DNA from 3 places in the Mesorhizobium sp. B1-1-7 genome. Region 3 is predicted to be linked to each of the others. Evidence: predicted binding sites of a transcription regulator. Region 3 holds the regulator's gene; each other region holds the start of a gene.
The links. Region 3 encodes PhoB, which activates phosphate uptake and scavenging genes when phosphate is short. Its sites were predicted from a motif close to TGTCATNNANCTGTCAT; they were not measured.
Positions count from the first base shown of each region.

Region 1 (3,275 bases), on a different contig from region 3:
ACTATTGGGACGACGCCGAGCATGAGAGCGAATTCTTCGCGGAGCGTCGCGCCAAGCGCGTCACCATCGGCCACGACACCTGGCTCGGCCATGGCTCGACCGTCCTGCCCGGCGTCACCGTCGGCGATGGCGCAGCGGTTGGCGCTGGAGCCGTCGTGTCCAAGGATGTCGCCCCCTACACCATCGTCGCCGGCGTGCCGGCAAAACCGATCCGCGAGCGCTTCGACCGCCGAACGGCGGAGCGCTATCAGGCACTCGCCTGGTGGGATTGGGATCATGCCAGGCTGCGCGCTTCACTCGATGATTTCCGGGAACTGTCTGCCGAAGCCTTCCTGGAGAAATACGAGGGATAGCTCCTCACATCGTCGTCATGGGAACTCGTTCATACCCTTGACACACGACTCGGACAGGACGCCATCTTCCCAGGGAGATCGCCATGCCCGACACAATCAGCCCCTCGCTCGCCGGATTCTTTGCCGGCTCCAATCCTACCACCCCGGCGCATCTCGGCACGCGCTACGACACGTCGGGCAACTTCCTGATCGAGCCCGGCAACACCGTCGTCAGCCATCTGGTCGGCGGCTCGCCGTCGCAGGGCGTGGTGCTTGCGGTGCGCGAGAAGATGCTGGCGATGCCTGACGCCGACCGGTTGGCCTTCACCCCCATCTCCAGCCTGCACATGACGCTATTCCAGGGCGTCATCGAGTATCGCCGCCGCTTGCCCTACTGGCCCCAGGACGTACCGCTCGACACCAGCATCGAGGCCATGACCCGCCTCTATCTGGAACGGCTGAAGGATTTCCGGGGCTTCGGCCCATTCAACATCAGGGTGGTCGAAATCGTGCCGAGCGGCCTCACCGTTGCCGGCGCGACCGACGACGACGTGCGCATCATGCGTCAATGGCGCGATGCGCTGGCGGTCCCGTTCGGGTACCGGCACCCCGATCACGACGCTTACGTCTTCCACATCACCCTCGCCTATCAGATCCAGCGTCTTGCCGACGACAGGGCGGCCGCGTGGCAGACGCTGTTCGACGATTGCCTGGCGCTTTTCGCGCGCCAGGCGCCGGTCATCGAGATCAAGCCGCCCGCATTCTGCAGCTTCCGCGACATGGAGCATTTCGAGGAATTGCAAGTGCTCGGCTGATCGCGCGGAAACGGGCGCATGACGCAGCGCCTGTGGAGCGTAACAAAACTGACATCCAGGCGACACGGCAGGTTCATGTGGCTGCGTTAGGCGAGAAGCCTGACAATCAACATGGTCCTGACGGGAACCTGCCCATGCCAGCAACCTCAGCCACGCTCGAAATCCGCGGCGTCACCCGACGATTTGGCAAGAACACCGCTGTCAGCGATATCAACATCTCGATCCCGCAGGGTCAGATGGTCGGCGTCATCGGCCGTTCCGGTGCCGGTAAATCGACCCTTCTTCGCATGATCAACCGTCTCATCGATCCCAGCCAGGGGTCGATTTTTTTTGACGGCGCCGAAGTCTCCCAGTTGCGCGGCTCGCCGCTGCGGCGCTGGCAGCGCGACTGCGCCATGATCTTCCAGCAGTTCAACCTGGTGCCGCGCCTCGACGTGCTGACCAATGTGCTGCTCGGCAAGCTGAACCACCGTTCGACGATATCGAACCTTTTCGGCATGTTCTCCCGCGCCGAATGCGCCGAGGCCGTCGCCGCCCTCGAACGGCTCGACATCGCCCGCACCGCACTGCAGCCCGCCGGAACGCTATCGGGCGGACAGCAGCAGCGCGTCGCCATCGCCCGCGCCATGATGCAGCAGCCCAGGGTGATCCTCGCCGACGAGCCGATCGCCTCGCTCGACCCGCTCAATGCCAAGGTGGTGATGGATTCGCTGCAGGACATCAATCTGCGCGAAGGCATCACGGTCGTCACCAACCTCCACACGCTGGATACCGCCCGCACCTATTGCAACCGCATCATCGGCATGGCGGCCGGCAAGGTCGTCTTCGATGGCGCGCCGGAAGAGCTCGACCGCGAGGCCGTCCGCCTCGTCTACGGCGCCGACAGCAATGGTGGCGAGATTTCGGAGGCCATCACCTCCACCAGCGTTGCCTTCAAGCGAAAGATCGCCGCATCCGCCGGACCGCTCGAACCTGCATTCCCAGCTTACTGAGTTCAAGAAAGAGCGGCTCGGATCGTCCGCCCGCGTCAAGGGCACCTGTCAAAATCGATAACGCTGCCGGCGCGGGGCCGGAACCTACAGGAGAGATATCAATGTTCAGGAAGATGGTTCTCAGCGCCGTTTCGGTGCTCGCCGTGGCCACCAGCATGGCCCACGCCGCCGATATGAAGGAATTCCGCGTCGGCATTCTCGGTGGCGAGAACGAGACCGACCGGCTGCGCAACTACCAGTGCCTGGCCGACCATTTGAAGGCCGAATTCGGTTTCGAAAAGGTCTCGCTGTTCCCGGCCGCCGACTATGACGGCGTCATCCAAGGCCTGCTCGGCGGTACGCTCGATTTCGCCGAACTCGGCGCTTCCGGCTACGCCAGCGTCGCCCTTAAGGACCCGAAGGCGGTTACCCCGATCCTCACCACCCAGCAGACCGACGGCGCCACCGGCTATTATTCGATCGGCCTGGCACTCAAGTCCTCCGGTATCACCGACATCAAGTCGGCCAAGGGCAAGAAGCTCGGCTACGCCGATCCGGATTCGACCTCGGGCTACCTGATCCCGCTGACCCAGATCCCGAAGGACACCGGCGCTTCGAACGAGACCTTCTTCGCTTCGACCCAGTTCAACGGCGGCCACGAGAACAACGTCCTGGCCGTGCGTGACGGCAAGGTCGACGTCGCCGTGGACGATTCCTCGGGCATCGGCGACTTCAAGAACGGCTACACTTCGGGCACCTTCCACAAGGAAGTCGCCAAGGGCGCCGTCGACCCCAACGACTTCGTCGAAGTCTGGCGCTCGGGCCTGATTCCGAACGGCCCGCTGGTCGTGCGCACCGCGCTCGGCGACGACATGACCGCCAAGCTGACCGCCTTCTTCACCGACCTGCCCAAGAAGGACAAGGCTTGCTTCGAAGGCGTCGAAGGTGGCGATTTTACCGGCTACGTTCCGGTGAAGGCGGACTTCTACAACGTCATCGTCGAAGCCCGTAAGGCAGCCATCGGCGGCTAACGGCGAAATCGGAAAGGGCGGCGCTGAAAACGCCGCCCTTTTTGCATCTCCGATCATGACCCTTTCCGTGACAGCCCCCTCTTCTGGCGCTACCCATCAGATGGCCGACGCCTGGCGACGGCAGAC
Region 1 covers NZ_VFWQ01000003.1:436,067-439,341, forward strand. The annotation lists gene FJ978_RS06890 (DapH/DapD/GlmU-related protein) at 1-353, shown strand, start outside; gene FJ978_RS06895 (DUF1868 domain-containing protein) at 437-1,147, shown strand; gene phnC (phosphonate ABC transporter ATP-binding protein) at 1,282-2,139, shown strand; gene phnD (phosphonate ABC transporter substrate-binding protein) at 2,241-3,149, shown strand; gene phnE (phosphonate ABC transporter, permease protein PhnE) at 3,205-3,275, shown strand, end outside.
Region 1: the regulator PhoB is predicted to act here: its motif matches at 1,186-1,202, upstream of phnC (phosphonate ABC transporter ATP-binding protein).

Region 2 (3,275 bases), on a different contig from region 3:
GGCACTCATGCCGTCATAGGCGCCGGGTCGCTTCAAGGGTCTGCCCGCGGGCAGCCGCTCATTGGGGAAGGTCATGACGAAACGGCGCGAATAGAACTGGCGCGTCGTCTGTCTGAGATATTCGCGGTTGGCGGCGAAGGCGCCGTAGCGGGCGATGTCCATGCCGAAAATATCCGCCTGCGGCTCGCCGAAAATCATCCATTCGGCCAGCGACTTGCCGACGCCGCCGCCCTGGCTGAAGCCGGCCATGACGCCGCAGGCGACCCAATAATTCTTGAGACCGCGCACCGGCCCGACGATCGGATTGCCATCCGGCGTGAAGGTGAAGGCGCCATTGACCCATTTGCGGATGCCGGCCGTCGCCAGGCACGGAAAGCGCTCATGCGCCTTGGCGAGTTCCGGGCTGATGCGGTCGATGTCTTCCGGGATGAGCTCGATGCCGTAGTCCCACGGCGCCCCATCCATGTTCCAGTGCTTCGGGTTCTGCTCGTAGACACCGAGCAGCACGCCCTTGCGTTCCTGGCGCAGGTAGGAAAAGCCGTCGAGATCGACGGCGATACCGATCTCCCGGTCGAGTGCCGCGATCTCGGGAATGTCCTCGGTGATGAAATAGTGATGCTCCATCGGCGTCACCGGCAGGTCGACGCCGGCCATGCGGCCGAGCTGCTTTGCCCATAGCCCGCCGGCGTTGACGACATGCTCGGCGACGATGGTGCCCTGCTCGGTGATGACATCCCAGCTTCCGTCGGCGCGCGGCTTCAACTCGACGACTCGGTTGCGCAGGATGATTTCGGCGCCGCGCTTCTTCGCCGCGCCAGTATAGGCATGGGTGGTGCCGTAGGGGTCGAGATGGCCTTCGTTGGAATCGTGCAGTCCGCCGAGCACGCCGGAGACATCGACGATCGGGCAGAGTTCTCTGATCTCTTGCGGGCTCACCAGCCGGGCGGTCTCGATGCCGACCGATTGGAACACCGCCCAGGCCGATTTCAGCCACTCCCAGCGCTGGGGATCGCTGGCGATATTGACGCCGCCGGTCATGTGCAGGCCGATGTTCTGGCCGGATTCGGCTTCGATCTCGCGGTAGAGGTTGATCGTGTAGTCCTGCAGCGCCGCGACATTGGGATCGGCGTTGAGCGCATGGAAGCCGGCCGCCGCATGCCAGGTCGAACCGGCGGTCAATTCGGCACGCTCGATCAGCGCCACATCCGACCAGCCGAACCGCGTCAGATGGTAGAGCACCGAGGCGCCGACCACGCCACCTCCAATGACGACTGCGCGGTAGTGCGACTTCAAGGCTTCCCTCCCCTGTTCGAGGTCGGCACCATAGACGTACTAGACATATGTGTCCAGTGCGCGCCGTCGACTTGCCGCACTGGGCGAAACTCCGCGTGGCAAAGCGCCATCAATTCGGTCGCGCGAATGCGTTTCTTTGTTGGTACGCGAACAAGCCGGCGGACCCACGCCGCCACTGTCACGCAAGCATCATGTTCACGCCGTAGATCGCTCTCGGGGAGGCGCGCGCGGCATCATCGAGGTGACGCCTCCTTCAGCTTTCGGCCGTTCCGGCACGCTTCGTCACAAAGAGGATTGTCCATGAAACACCTGCACCGAACCGCGTCGCTTGGCGTCGCGCTGGCCTTGTTCACCGCCTTGACGCCAGCGCTTGCCGACGGCACCGCGACTGTCGGCGGCCTCGTCAACAAGGGCCCCGTCAACAAGGGCCTCGTCGGCGTCGGCCGCATCCCGGCCGCCCAGCGCGACAAGTTCGGCGAAACCTTCGGTTCGGGCTCCGGCATGTCGATCGACACATCGGGCTGGACGCATGACGCTGCCGGCTACAAGGGCTCGCTCTGGCTGTTGCCCGACCGCGGCTACAATGTCGCCGGCACCACCGACTATCGCCCGCGCCTCAACACGATCGGCATCGAGTTTATCCCCGTCGCGCCGAGCGCCGCCCCAGCTACCGGCCAGGAACAGACCAGCGTCAAGGCGACGCTTGCCGACAGCATGCTGCTCACCGACGACAAGGGTGCCGACGCCACCGGCCTCGATCCGCTGTCGGACGTGCGCGCCGCCGCCGGCGACTTGCCGATGCTGCCCGCCGCCACCAACGGCAAGCTCGCCCTCGACAACGAAGCGATCGTGCGACTGCCCGACGGCTCGATGTTCATCTCCGACGAATATGGCCCCAACATCTACCGTTTCTCCGCGCAAGGCCGCCTGATGTCGGCGACCCAGCCGCCGGCTGCCCTGGTGCCGATGCGCAAGGGGACACCGAACTTCTCCTCCGACAATCCCGGCCCCGGTGCCGCCGAGCCCGATCCCAAGGATCCGGAAACCGGCCGCCAGAACAACCAGGGCCTCGAAGGCATGGCGATGACGCCGGACGGCAAGTTCCTGATCGCCGTGCTGCAGTCGGCGACCCGGCAGGATGGCGGCGATTCTCCTGCGACGCGGCGGAACACCAGAGCCTTGGTTTATGACGCGTCCGATCTCGCCCACCTGAAACTGGCGCATGAGTATGTCGTGCCGCTGCCGGTGTTCAAGGATGCCAAGGGCAAGACCAAGGTCGCCGCGCAAAGCGAGATCGTGGCGTTGTCGGACACATCCTTCCTGATGTTGGCGCGCGACAGCGGCAACGGCCAGGGCCTGAAGGGCGATACCTCGCTCTACCGCGAAATCAGCATCGTCGACGTCTCCGCCGCCACCGACATCGCCGGCACGGATTTCGACAAGGACAAGCCGGTAGCGCCAAAGGGCGTGCTCGATCCATCGGTGACACCGGCCAAGCTGACGCCGTTCATCGACATCAACGACAATGCCCAGCTCGGCCGCTTCGGCCTGCACAATGGCGCGCCGAACGATCACGACAACCTCTCTGAAAAATGGGAAGCGATGTCGCTGGCAAGCGTGCTCGATCCGAAGCTGCCGGACGACTATTTCCTGTTCGTCGCCAATGACAACGACTTCCTGGCCCAGGACGGTTTCCAGGTCGGCGCGCCCTACAAAGCCGACGACGGCGCCAATGTCGACACCATGTTCCTGGTCTATCAAGTGACGCTGCCCGGCCTCGCCAAGAAGTAGCGATACCCATGCAAGCGGGCGCGCCTGACGCGCCCGCTTGACCTGCCACGATCGAATGAATCAGCCCTGCCAGGGACCCGCGAAGGCGCCTACTTCAACATCTCCGCGTCCTTCGGCACGCCAGCATCGATCGGCTCGGCTGTCCTGCTCGACACGGCCATGATCTTGCCGGCGGCCGACAGATTGGGACG
Region 2 covers NZ_VFWQ01000019.1:5,282-8,556, reverse strand. The annotation lists gene FJ978_RS27030 (FAD-dependent oxidoreductase) at 1-1,293, opposite strand, end outside; gene FJ978_RS27025 (esterase-like activity of phytase family protein) at 1,594-3,084, shown strand; gene FJ978_RS27020 (L,D-transpeptidase) at 3,174-3,275, opposite strand, start outside.
Region 2: the regulator PhoB is predicted to act here: its motif matches at 1,470-1,486, upstream of FJ978_RS27025 (esterase-like activity of phytase family protein).

Region 3 (3,275 bases):
AGACCGACATCGCCTTCGCCGACATATTCGAAGCCGAGTTCGGCATCCCCGCCACCATGGAAAACGACTGCAACATGATGGCGGTGGCGCTGCGCTGGCGCGATCCCGAGCGCTACCGCGACGACTTCATCGCCATTCTGCTGTCGCATGGCATCGGCATGGGCCTGGTGCTGAAGGGCGAACTGTTCACCGGCACCCATTCCTCGGGCGGCGAGTTCGGCCACATGATCCACCGCCCAGGCGGCGCGCTCTGCCGCTGCGGACGGCGCGGCTGCGTCGAGGCCTATGCCGGCAACTACGCCATCTGGCGCAACGCGAGACAGCTTGGCGAGGACACCGAACCGATCGACGTCAGCGACGCCGACATGCGGGCGCTGGCGGCTTCGGCGCGCGACAAGGACGGGCCGGAGCGCCAGGCCTATCGCAAGGCCGGCGAGGCGCTGGGCTATGGCCTGGGCAGCCTGTTCGCGCTGATCGATCCCGCCCCGGTCGCCATGGTCGGCGTCAGCGCCGCCGCCTTCGACCTGATCGAGCCGGCCTTGCGCGAGGCGATTGCACAGACCGCCGGCGGCCAGCACTCGAAATCGATCTCCTTCGACACCGAGCCTAACGAACTGCCGCTGATCCGCGAAGGCTGCGCCATGCGCGCTCTGACCTTCGTCGATCAGGAAATATTCGCGCCGGGCGTGCAGGCGAGAGCAGGCGCGGCTGGGAAGAACGTGGCGTGAAATCGAAGCCATCGTAACATCCGTGGGTTGGACAAAGCCTCACGACTTCGTCATCCCTGGGCGGAGCAGGAGCGAAGCTCCGTCGCGGAGACCCTGGAATCCATGCCGCGACCTTGGCCACGGAGTGCAGCGGAGCAGAATTCCGCACCGAGGCAACGCTTCGAAGTCGCGGCATGGATCCTCGGGTCTATGCCGCGTCGCTTCGCTTCTTGCTCCGCCCGTGGATGACGAAGCAATGGACGTTTTCGCGAATCGCCAAGGTAAAGCGATCCGGCTTAAGCACGAAATCCGACTGTCTAACCTTCCGCGCCGAAGAACCTAATCTTCGCGGATGGCGTACCCTGCCCCGCGAATGGTGCGAATCACATCCGGCATGCGGCCATTGTTGACCGCCTTGCGCAGCCGGCCGACATGCACGTCGACGGTGCGCTCGTCGATGTAGATCGTCTCGCCCCAGACATTGTCGAGCAGCTGGCTGCGCGAGAACACGCGGCCGGGATGGCGCATCATGAATTCGAGCAGGCGGAACTCGGTCGGCCCGAGCCGGATCTCGCTCTTCTTGCGGTAGACGCGGTGCGATTCGCGGTCGAGCACGATATCGCCGACCTTGAGCACGCTGGACAGCACTTCAGGCTTGGCGCGGCGCAGCAGCGCCTTGACGCGGGCCATGAACTCCGGCGTCGAGAACGGCTTGACCAGATAGTCGTCGGCGCCCGTGGAGAGCCCACGCACGCGGTCGCTTTCTTCGCCCCGCGCGGTCAGCATGATGATCGGCAGCCGCTCGGTCTCGGGCCGCATTCGCAGGCGCCGGCAGAGTTCGATGCCGGACACCGCCGGCACCATCCAGTCGAGCACCAGAAGGTCGGGCACGTTCTCCTGCAGGCGGATCTCCGCCTCGTCGCCGCGCGTCACCACCTCGACCTGGTAGCCTTCCGATTCCAGATTGTAGCGGAGCAGCACCCCTAGCGGCTCCTCATCCTCCACCACCATGATGCGTGGCGCGATCATCGGCTGGTCACCCCTGCTATGCCGCCGGCGCCGACATCGCGGTTTCGTCCTGCTTCGGGCGATTGGCGGGCAGCTGCGTGCCGGTCAGCACATAATACGCATTCTCGGCGATGTTGGTCACGTGGTCGCCGATGCGTTCGAGGTTCTTGGCACAGAACAGAAGATGCGTGCAGGCGGTGATGTTGCGCGGATCTTCCATCATGTAGGTCAGCAGTTCGCGGAACACCGAGGTGTATTTCACGTCGATACGCTCGTCGTCGGCGCGCAGCTTCGCCAGTGCCGCGGCATCACGCGCCGCATATTCCTCGATGACACCTTGAACCTGGATCAGCACCAGCTGCGCCATCGCGTCGATGGAGTGCGACAGGTCGCGCGGCGTGGCGGAGAGCCCGACCGTGCCGACGCGCTTGGCGATGTTCTTGGCAAGGTCGCCGATGCGTTCGAGATCGCCGGCCATGCGGATCGAGCCGACGACATGGCGCAGATCGTCGGCCATCGGCTGGCGCTTGGCGATCAGCGTGATGGCGCGGTCGTCCAGCTCGCGCTGGCGCGCATCCATGATCGCGTCATCGGAGACGACGCGTTGGGCGAGCGCATTGTCGGAGTTCAGCAGCGCCTTGGTGGCACCGCCGACCATCGAGCCGGCGAGGTCGCCCATGTCGCTGATCAGCCTGCTGATCTGTCCGAGATCTTCATCGAAGGCTGCAACCGTGTGTTCGGCCATGATCCTGGTCCTCGTATGCGTGATCAGCCGAAGCGGCCGGTGATGTAGTCCTGCGTCCGCTTCTCGCGGGGCGACGTGAAGATCTTCTCCGTCTTGTCGAACTCGACCAGTTCGCCCAGATACATGAAGGCCGTCTGCTTCGATACGCGCGCCGCCTGCTGCATGTTGTGGGTGACGATGACGATCGTGTAGTCGGCCTGCAATTCGTCGATCAGCTCCTCGATCTTGGCGGTCGACAGCGGATCGAGCGCCGAGGCCGGCTCGTCGAGCAGGATGACTTCCGGCTTCACCGCCACGGTACGGGCAATGCAGAGCCGCTGCTGCTGGCCGCCCGAAAGGCTGAGGCCGCTGGCATTGAGCTTGTCCTTGACCTCGGTCCAGAGTGCTGCGCGCTTCAGCGCCTGTTCGACGCGGCCGTCCATCTCGGCCTTGCTGATCTTCTCGTAGAGCCTGACGCCGAAGGCGATGTTCTCATAGATCGACATCGGGAACGGCGTCGGCTTCTGGAACACCATGCCGATCTTGGTGCGCAACAGGTTGAGGTCCTGCGAACGGTCGAGAACGTTCTTGCCGTCGAGCAGCACCTGGCCCTCGGCGGTCTGCCTGGGATAGAGCTCGTAGATGCGGTTGAAGACGCGCAGCAGCGTCGACTTTCCGCAGCCCGAAGGGCCGATGAAGGCGGTGACGCTGCGTTCGGGCAGCGACAGCGTGATGTCCTTCAGCGCCTTCGACTGGCCGTAGTAGAAATTGAGGTTCTTGACCTCGATCTTTGCCTTGGCGGCTGCCTCGGCGGCGATCGTCATGTCTGGAGACAA
Region 3 covers NZ_VFWQ01000010.1:252,460-255,734, forward strand. The annotation lists gene FJ978_RS19215 (ROK family protein) at 1-728, shown strand, start outside; gene phoB (phosphate regulon transcriptional regulator PhoB) at 1,047-1,736, opposite strand; gene phoU (phosphate signaling complex protein PhoU) at 1,753-2,460, opposite strand; gene pstB (phosphate ABC transporter ATP-binding protein PstB) at 2,484-3,275, opposite strand, start outside.